DNA from 2 places in the Phyllobacterium sp. P30BS-XVII genome. Region 1 is predicted to be linked to the other one. Evidence: predicted binding sites of a transcription regulator. Region 1 holds the regulator's gene; the other holds the start of a gene.
The links. Region 1 encodes PhoB, which activates phosphate uptake and scavenging genes when phosphate is short. Its sites were predicted from a motif close to TGTCATNNANCTGTCAT; they were not measured.

Region 1 (4,433 bases):
CCTTTGTGGAACGCACGTCAGGCGCTATCATCGTGCTGCTTCTGTTTCTCGCAGTCATGAATATTGGAGCCATCATTCTGCGTCGCCGCTTTGAGCGGCGCTGGTAAAACGGGAGCGAACCATGAATCTGATGACAGAACGATCTCTCGAAAAAGCGGTAAACGACAAAATGAATGCACAGGTCAATACGATCAAAATGCAGGGCAAGGATGTCACCGTTCACTATGGTGAAAAGCAGGCCCTGTTTGGTGTCAGCCTCGATGTGCCTGAGAAGATGGTCACAGCGCTGATCGGTCCATCCGGCTGCGGCAAGTCCACCTTCCTGCGCTCGCTGAACCGCATGAATGACACGATTGAAGGCTGCAAGATCGGCGGCAAGATCACGCTCGATGAAGAGGATATCTACAATCCGAAGATCGACGTGGTTGAACTGCGCGCCCGTGTCGGCATGGTCTTCCAGAAGCCCAATCCGTTTCCAAAATCCATCTTCGAAAATGTTGCCTATGGCCCACGCATCCATGGCCTTGCCAAGAACCGGCACGAGCTGGAAGAAATCGTCGAGAAGAGCCTGCGCCGCGCCAGTCTTTTTGACGAGGTGAAGGATCGCCTGCATGAAGCCGGTACAGGTCTTTCCGGCGGTCAGCAGCAGCGCCTGTGCATCGCCCGCGCCATAGCGGTCAGCCCGGAAGTTATCCTGATGGACGAGCCCTGCTCGGCGCTTGATCCGATTGCTACGGCGAAGGTCGAAGAACTCATCGACGAACTGCGCCAGAACTACACCATTGTCATCGTGACCCACTCGATGCAGCAGGCCGCCCGCGTTTCGCAGCGCACGGCCATGTTCCATCTGGGTAATCTGGTCGAGGTGGGTGATACGGAAATGATGTTCACCAATCCGACGGAAAAGCGCACGCAGGACTACATCACCGGACGCTTCGGCTAATCACGGGAAACAGGGATAAAAAAATGACCGAGACGCAACACACCGTCCGTTCCTATGACGACGAACTGAAGTTCCTGACCCACAAGATTGCCGAGATGGGCGGCCATGCGGAACGCATGGTCGAACAGGCCGTCACCGCCATGGTGAATTCCGATAATGCGCTGGCCCAGCGCGTTATTTCCGATGACCTCATTCTTGATGCCGGACAGCGCGAGATTGACGAGAAGGCCATCACCATCATCGGCAAGCGCCAGCCCATGGCAATTGACCTGCGCGAAATCATCGGTGCCATCCGTATTTCGTCCGATCTCGAACGGGTTGGTGATCTGGGCAAGAATATCGCCAAGCGCGTTGTTGCCGTCACCGATACGCGTCAGACGCTCTCCGTCTATCGCGGTCTGCAGACCATCGCCGAACTCGCCCTGACACAGCTCAAGGATGTGCTCGACGCCTATGCGACGCGTTCCGTGCAGCAGGTCAATATTGTCCGCGAGCGTGATGACGAAATCGATGCGCTCTACACATCGTTGTTCCGCGAACTTCTGACTTACATGATGGAAGATCCGCGCAACATTTCTGCCTGCACGCACCTTCTCTTCTGCGCCAAGAATATCGAGCGCATCGGAGACCATGCGACGAATATTGCTGAAACGGTCTACTACATCGTGACGGGTGCGCAGCTTCCAGCCGAACGGCCCAAGGAAGACCAGACCCACAGCATCATCGTTGATGAAGCCAGACAGCCTTAATCAGGAATCCAGCAATGGCGATAGCTCCCAAAATCACAGTTGTCGAAGACGAGGAAGCGCTCAGCGTCCTTCTCCGGTACAATCTTGAAGCCGAAGGCTATGTCGTCGAGACAATCGCACGGGGCGACGAGGCCGAGATCGCGCTGCGTGAAAAAGTGCCTGACCTGCTTATCCTCGACTGGATGCTGCCGGGCCTTTCCGGCATCGAACTCTGCCGCCGCCTGCGGGCGCGGCGCGAGACGGAAATCCTGCCGATCATCATGCTGACAGCGCGTGGCGAAGAAAGCGAACGGGTGCGCGGTCTGGCGACGGGTGCTGATGACTATATGGTCAAGCCGTTCTCGACCCCAGAACTGCTCGCCCGTATCAAGGCCATGCTGCGCCGGGTCAATCCGAGCCTCCTGTCGCATGTGCTGAGTTTTGGCGATCTGAAGCTTGATCGCGAGCAGCACCGGGTGTTCCGCAAGGAACGCGAGTTGAAGCTTGGTCCAACCGAGTTCCGTCTGCTGGAATTTTTGATGCAATCACCAGGCCGGGTTTTCTCACGCGGTCAGTTGCTGGACAATGTCTGGGGCGCTGACATCTATGTGGATGATCGCACGGTTGACGTCCATGTCGGACGGCTGCGCAAGGCTATCAATATTGGCCGTTCGATCGATCCGATCCGCACTGTGCGCGGTGCCGGTTATTCGTTTGGTTGATGGGTTTAAAATAGCTGTACAACGTGTGGTTCGTGGTTCGGCATAACAACCCATGAGGGACAGTGAGGATGCAAGGCTAATCGCAGAGATTGCAGTACATGGCTTCCCTTAACCTCAATCCCTCCGCGTCATCCTCGGGCTTGACCCGAGGACCCACGGCTAAGAAGCTCAAAACGAACTCGGAGCTGGGCGCTATTTAATTATGGGTCCTCGGGTCAAGCCCGAGGATGACGGAGATTGGGAGCTACAGGGAGTCAAGTTCTGCAATCTCTGCGATTAGCTTGCATCCTCACTGTCCCTCATGGTTGTTATGTCGAACCACGAACCACGAACCACGAACCACGAACCACGTCCCCTACCGCTCACAACCTAATCCCTGCGCGAAAGCTCCCGTGTTGCCTGTTCAATACCGGCAAGGGTCATTGGGTACATACGATCAGCGAAAATCTTGCGGACCATTGCGGTTGAGGCGGTGTAGCCCCAATACTGTTCTTTTGATGGGTTGAGCCAGGCGGCATTCTTCCAGTGATCGAGAACGCGGCTAAGCCAGATGGCACCGGCTTCCTCATTCCAGTGTTCGACCGACCCACCCGGATGGGACACTTCATAGGGCGCCATGGCGGCATCGCCGACGAAGATCACCTTGTAGTCAGGTCCATATTTGTGGATCACATCAAGCGTCGGAATCTTTTCCGCATGGCGGCGGCGATTGTCCTTCCACACGCCCTCATAGAGGCAATTGTGGAAATAAAAATACTCCATGTGTTTGAATTCCGAGCGCACGGCGGAGAACAGCTCTTCAGCGATCTTGATGTGCTCATCCATGGAACCGCCGACATCGAAAAACATCAGCAACTTGACGTGATTGCGCCGTTCCGGGCGGGTCTGCACATCGAGATAGCCGTGCTCGGCTGTGGATTTGATGGTGCCCGATAGATCAAGCTCGTCATCCGCGCCCTCACGCACCCAGCGGCGCAGGCGTTTCAGCGCGACCTTGATGTTGCGGGTGCCAAGCTCCACACTGTCATCAAAATTCTTGAATTCGCGCTTGTCCCAGACCTTCACCGCGCGGCCATGGCGGCCCTCATCCTGACCGATCCGCACTCCTTCCGGATTATAGCCATAGGCGCCGAACGGCGAGGTGCCAGCGGTGCCAATCCATTTTGACCCGCCCTGATGCCGGCCCTTTTGCTCTTCCAGCCGCTGGCGCAATGTTTCCATCAGCTTGTCAAAACCGCCAAGTGCCTCAATCAGCTTCTTCTCTTCTTCCGTGAGATGTTTTTCGGCAAGACGCCGTAGCCATTCTTCAGGGAGATTGGCAATGTCGATACCATTCTCGCCGGTCAGGGATTCCAGTCCCTTGAACACATGGCCGAAAACCTGATCGAAGCGGTCCATATGCCGCTCATCTTTTACCAGTGCCGAGCGGGCGAGATAATAGAACCCCTCGACATCGTAGCTCACCAGCCCGGCATCCAGTCCTTCAAGCAATGTCAGATATTCCCGCAGCGATACGGGAATTTTTGCAGCTTTCAGTTCAAGAAAGAAGGGAATGAACATGAGGTGATTATACCATTTTCAGATATTCAATGAATGGGGTCAGTTCACCGATGCGGTCATAAAGTTTGCGGGCCGTTTCGTTGTCATGGGCAGTGGTCCAATAGACGTATTGCGAGCCAACCTTTGTCGCCTCGACATGAACAGCCTCGATCAGCGCGCGGCCAATGCCCTGACCGCGTATGTCAGGGTCGGCGTAAAGGTCCTGCAGATAGCAGGTATCGGCGATGGTCCAGCAGTGGCGATGAAAAAGGTAATGCGCAAGACCAACAGGCTTGCCGTCAAGCTCGGCGAGAAAGCCGCGATATTCGTGTTCGCCGCCGGAAAGCAGCCGCTTGAATGTCGTCTGATAAACGTCTTCGGCTACGGATGTTTCGTAGAACGTCAGATAGGCTGTCCAGAGGCGACGCCATTCGGGTTCATCGGCTTTCTCGATGGGACGGATGATAATAGTCATCTAGCCCTGCCGTCTTGCCATGAAGG
Region 2 (4,433 bases), 630 kb from region 1:
CCTCCGCCATATCCTCGAACACTCTGGCGCTTTGTGGAAAGTCCTCACGAAGCCCGTCCGCATAGGCGAGATAGATTCGCGCATCATCCTCTTCCGATGAAATGGCGAGCGCCAGAATCTGCTGTTCCGACAATGCGTGAAGTTCGTGGCGGCGGGGTCCGAAGAAGCGGCTGAGCATAATATTTTCCTACTTTAGAATAATTCTAAACTATAGCGTTATAGCCAGACTTTCAAGAGGGCACATGGGACAATGATGACAATGATTTGGATGCCGGGATTGGCGCGTGGTGCTATGAATGGCAAAACCATCACGCAGGTGTAGCCGAGGACATGATGACTGCTTTAGCCATTGCCAATACCGACATTGTGGATGCCGCCGCCCGTCTCAAGGGCCAGCTCGTTCCGACGCGTCTGATCGAGTCGGAAGGGCTCAACGCCAAATATGGCGCACGCATCCTGTTCAAGCCGGAATGCCTGCAACGAACAGGTTCATTCAAGTTCCGTGGTGCCTATAATCGCATCAGCCAGATGACGGCTGATGAGCGCAAGCGCGGTATTGTCGCCTTCTCTTCCGGCAATCACGCACAGGGTGTGGCAAGTTCCGCCCAGCTCTTTGGCATCAAGGCTGTCATCATCATGCCGTCAGACGCTCCGCAACTGAAAATTGCCAATACAAGATCATATGGCGCGGAAGTTGTGCTCTATGACCGCTACAAGGAAAGCCGGGAGGAGATCGCCGCTGACTTCATCAATAATCGCCGCATGATTCTGGTCCCGCCCTATGACGATCCTGCTATCATGGCCGGGCAGGGCACAATCGGGATTGAGTTGATTGATGAGGCGCAGGAGCGCGGCATTACCTTTGATGATGTTTTCGTGCCAAGTGGCGGCGGCGGTCTGATCAGCGGCATTTCCGTTGCCGTCAAAGCCCGCTCACCGCAAACGCGTATCTGGGGCGTCGAGCCAGACAATTTTGATGATCTGCGCCGTTCATTGATTGCGGGCGAGCCTGTTGCCAATGAGCCGGGTCATCGGTCCATCTGTGATGCCATTCTAACGCCGCAGCCCGGTAAACTGACTTTTCCGATCAACAAGCAAAATCTGGCTGGCGGTGTTGCTGTTTCGGATGCCGCAGTTGCGGCTGCCATGCGTGATGCAGCGACCTATCTCAAGGTCATTGTCGAGCCCGGTGGCTGTGTTGGTCTTGCCGGTGCGGCGGCGCGCAAGGAAGAGATCAAAGGCAAGACGATTGCCGTGGTGCTGTCGGGCGGCAATGTCGATCTTGATATTTATGGCGGGCTTATCGCAGCGGCTTAGAACGGTATGGCCGTCGGGACCGGGGTATTTTCGGTTTTTCAAATGCGCCTTGTCGGAATCGGTCGATCTGGCGCGTCCTTGGGCAGTAGCGCCATAAGGAGGAAACCATGAGAGACCTGATCTTGAAGATGGCTATATCGATCGACGGCTTTGTGAGTGATTCCGATGGCCGTAACAGTTGGATGTTCGGCGCTGATCAGGAGGCGAAGGCCTGGGGCGTTGACTATATATCGAATGCCAGCCTGCATATTATGGGCAGCCACAGCTTTCAGGCCATGGCCAATTACTGGCAGACCTCCACCGACCAGTTCGCGCCGCCGATGAACCAGATTCCCAAAGTCGTCTTCTCACGGCAAGGGCAGGCGATCCTTGGGAATGTGAATATCGCGGCGGCGGGACAGTCTGCCGAGCTGCAGCCCGGCGCAGCAAGTTGGGCCAAGGCCTATGTGGCGACCGGTAATCTCGCGGAAGAAATCGCGAAGTTGAAAGCTGGCGAGGGCAAGCCGATCATCGCGCATGGCGGGGTGAGTTTCGCCCGCAGTCTTGTCGCGCAAGGGCTGGTCGATCAGTTCGCTCTCATCGTGGCGCCCGTGGTGCTGGGCAACGGCCTACCACTCTTCTGCGAACTCGCCGCGCCAATGCCTCTCAAGCTGATCAGCTCAAGAGCGTTCCCCGGTGGAGCGGTGGCGCAGATTTATCGACCGGTGTGACAGCGCTTCTTATACCTTGGTCGGGTACTTGCGAATATTCATCGCTTTGTCATGAAGTTGTTACGCTGACCTTCTAGCGGTCGGGGACGGTTCGAAGCCGCTCCCCCCAGCCAGATAGCCAGAGGTCAGCATCATGAACGAACTTCCCTCCCAGCAGCCATTCCGTACCAGCCAGCTTGAAGAGAATGACGGCCCCGGCCACAACCTCTCCGACAATGCCACCATGGGTGAGATCATTGCCGCGCGCTTTTCGCGCCGTGGTTTCCTCAAGGGTTCGCTCGCCGTTTCCGCCATTGCCGCAACCGTCAGCCCGATGGCGCTGATGCTGGCTGATGACGCCCGCGCTGCCGACGCCAAATCAGTCTTCTCTTTCGAAGAAGTCGAAGTCGGTATTGATGAAAAGCATCATGTTGCCGCGGGTTATGATGCCGATGTGCTGCTGCGCTGGGGCGATGCCCTGTTCCCGGACTCACCTGAGTTCGATCCGAAGAACCAGACCCCGGAATCGCAGGCAAAGCAGTTCGGCTACAACAATGATTATGTTGGCTTCATTCCGATTGACGGCTCATCCGAACACGGAATTCTCGTGGTCAATCATGAATACACCAATGAACATCTGATGTTCCCCGGCATCGTCAAGGTCGTTGAGGGCAAGATCAGCGTCGCGCCCGCCGACAAGAAGCGGGTCGATATTGAAATGGCAGCCCATGGCGGCACAGTTGTCGAGATCAGGAAGGTCGAGGGCAAGTGGCAGGTGGTGAAGGACGGCAAGCTCAATCGCCGCATCACAGCGAACACGCAAATGCAGCTGTCAGGCCCGGTTGCCGGTCATGACCGCGTCAAGACCAATGCTGATTCCACCGGAACCAAAGTTTTCGGCACGATCAACAATTGCTCCGGTGGCGTGACCCCGTGGGGCACCTATGTATCAGGCGAAGAAAATGTTCACGGCTATTTCCTCGGGAAACTGCCTGAGAACAGCAAGGAAGCCGCCAATTACAAGCGTATGGGTATCCCGGAAGGTGTTTACGACTGGGGCAAGTTCCATGACCGTTTCGATCTGTCGAAAGACCCGAATGAAGCCAATCGCTTTGGCTGGGTTGTTGAGATCGATGTGAATGATCCCAATTCCATTCCCAAGAAGCGCACAGCAATGGGCCGTTTCAAACATGAAGGCGCTGATTCCATCGTCGCCAAGGATGGCCGTGTCGTGTTCTATCTCGGCGATGACGAGCGTTTTGATTATGTCTATAAGTTCGTGACAGCGGGAAAATTCAATCCCGATAATCGCGCCGCCAATCTCGATCTGCTTGATGACGGAACACTTTACGTTGCCAAGTTCGATGTCGATGGTTCGCTTAACTGGCTGCCTGTTGTCTTTGGTCAAGGCCCGCTCACCGAAGCCAATGGCTTCCATTCGCAGGCCGATGTTCTCATCGAAACCCGCCGCGCCGGTGATTTGCTTGGGGCGACGAAGATGGACCGTCCTGAAGACATCGGCCCGAATGGCGTCAATGGCAAAGTCTATGTCATGCTGACCAACAATACCAAGCGTAAGGATGATCAGGTTGACGCCGTCAATCCGCGGGCCAAGAACGCATTCGGCCATATCGTCGAAATCGCCGAGGAAGACGGCAATTTTGCCGCGACCAAGGGCAAGTGGGAAATCCTGCTGAAGTGCGGCGATCCGGCTGTGGCCGATGTCGGCGCGTCGTTCTCCACCGAGACGACTAAGAACGGCTGGTTCGGTATGCCCGACAATTGTGCGGTTGATGCCGCCGGTCGCCTTTGGGTCGCCACCGATGGCAATTCGCCGAAGGATACAGGCCGCACCGATGGCATCTGGGCTATCGATACGGAAGGCGGCGCGCGTGCCACATCAAAACTGTTCTTCCGCGTGCCTGTGGGTGCAGAAATGTGCGGCCCGCTCATGCTGCCTGATATGCAGACCATGATGGTTGCCGTCCAGCATCCGGGTGATGGCGGTGAGGACTGGAAGGGGTTTGGCCGTCCATCCTATTACGAAGACTTGTCCACCCGCTGGCCCGATTTCAAGGATGATATGCCGGTGCGCCCCGCCGTTGTTGCCATCACCAAAAAGGGTGGCGGCAAGATCGCCGTATAATGTGAACAGGCAGGCGGCGGATCGAACGTCTGGTTCAGTCCGCCGTTGCCAGTTTCGATGCTATCCGTTCGCGTGGATGCGGGTCCACATGCATCATCTCGCCAAAGGGCGAGCCGCCGAAACCCCAGGCCCATTTATAGCCGACGAGATCCGCTTCCGCTGTGGTCTGCTGATCGTAGTGGGAGAGCAGCTTGGCGCGTTCGGCCAGTTCTTCCGCTTCCTGCCGCAGCAAATCCGCCGTCTGGCGGCGCATGGGGCGGGAAAAGCTGAGGAAGTGGCCA

Region 2: FHW17_RS01845 (PhoX family phosphatase) is a predicted target of PhoB. The motif match lies at 2,075-2,091, and genes of this name have one in related genera.

What each region holds. Positions count from the first base shown of each region.
Region 1 is NZ_JACGXO010000001.1:1,014,508-1,018,940, forward strand. It holds gene pstA (phosphate ABC transporter permease PstA) at 1-107, shown strand, start outside; gene pstB (phosphate ABC transporter ATP-binding protein PstB) at 170-943, shown strand; gene phoU (phosphate signaling complex protein PhoU) at 967-1,692, shown strand; gene phoB (phosphate regulon transcriptional regulator PhoB) at 1,707-2,393, shown strand; gene FHW17_RS05060 (VWA domain-containing protein) at 2,763-3,953, opposite strand; gene FHW17_RS05065 (GNAT family N-acetyltransferase) at 3,961-4,407, opposite strand; gene FHW17_RS05070 (MoxR family ATPase) at 4,408-4,433, opposite strand, start outside.
Region 2 is NZ_JACGXO010000001.1:380,081-384,513, reverse strand. It holds gene mbfA (iron exporter MbfA) at 1-178, opposite strand, end outside; gene FHW17_RS01855 (threonine/serine dehydratase) at 331-1,317, shown strand; gene FHW17_RS01850 (dihydrofolate reductase family protein) at 1,425-2,027, shown strand; gene FHW17_RS01845 (PhoX family phosphatase) at 2,161-4,152, shown strand; gene FHW17_RS01840 (helix-turn-helix transcriptional regulator) at 4,187-4,433, opposite strand, start outside.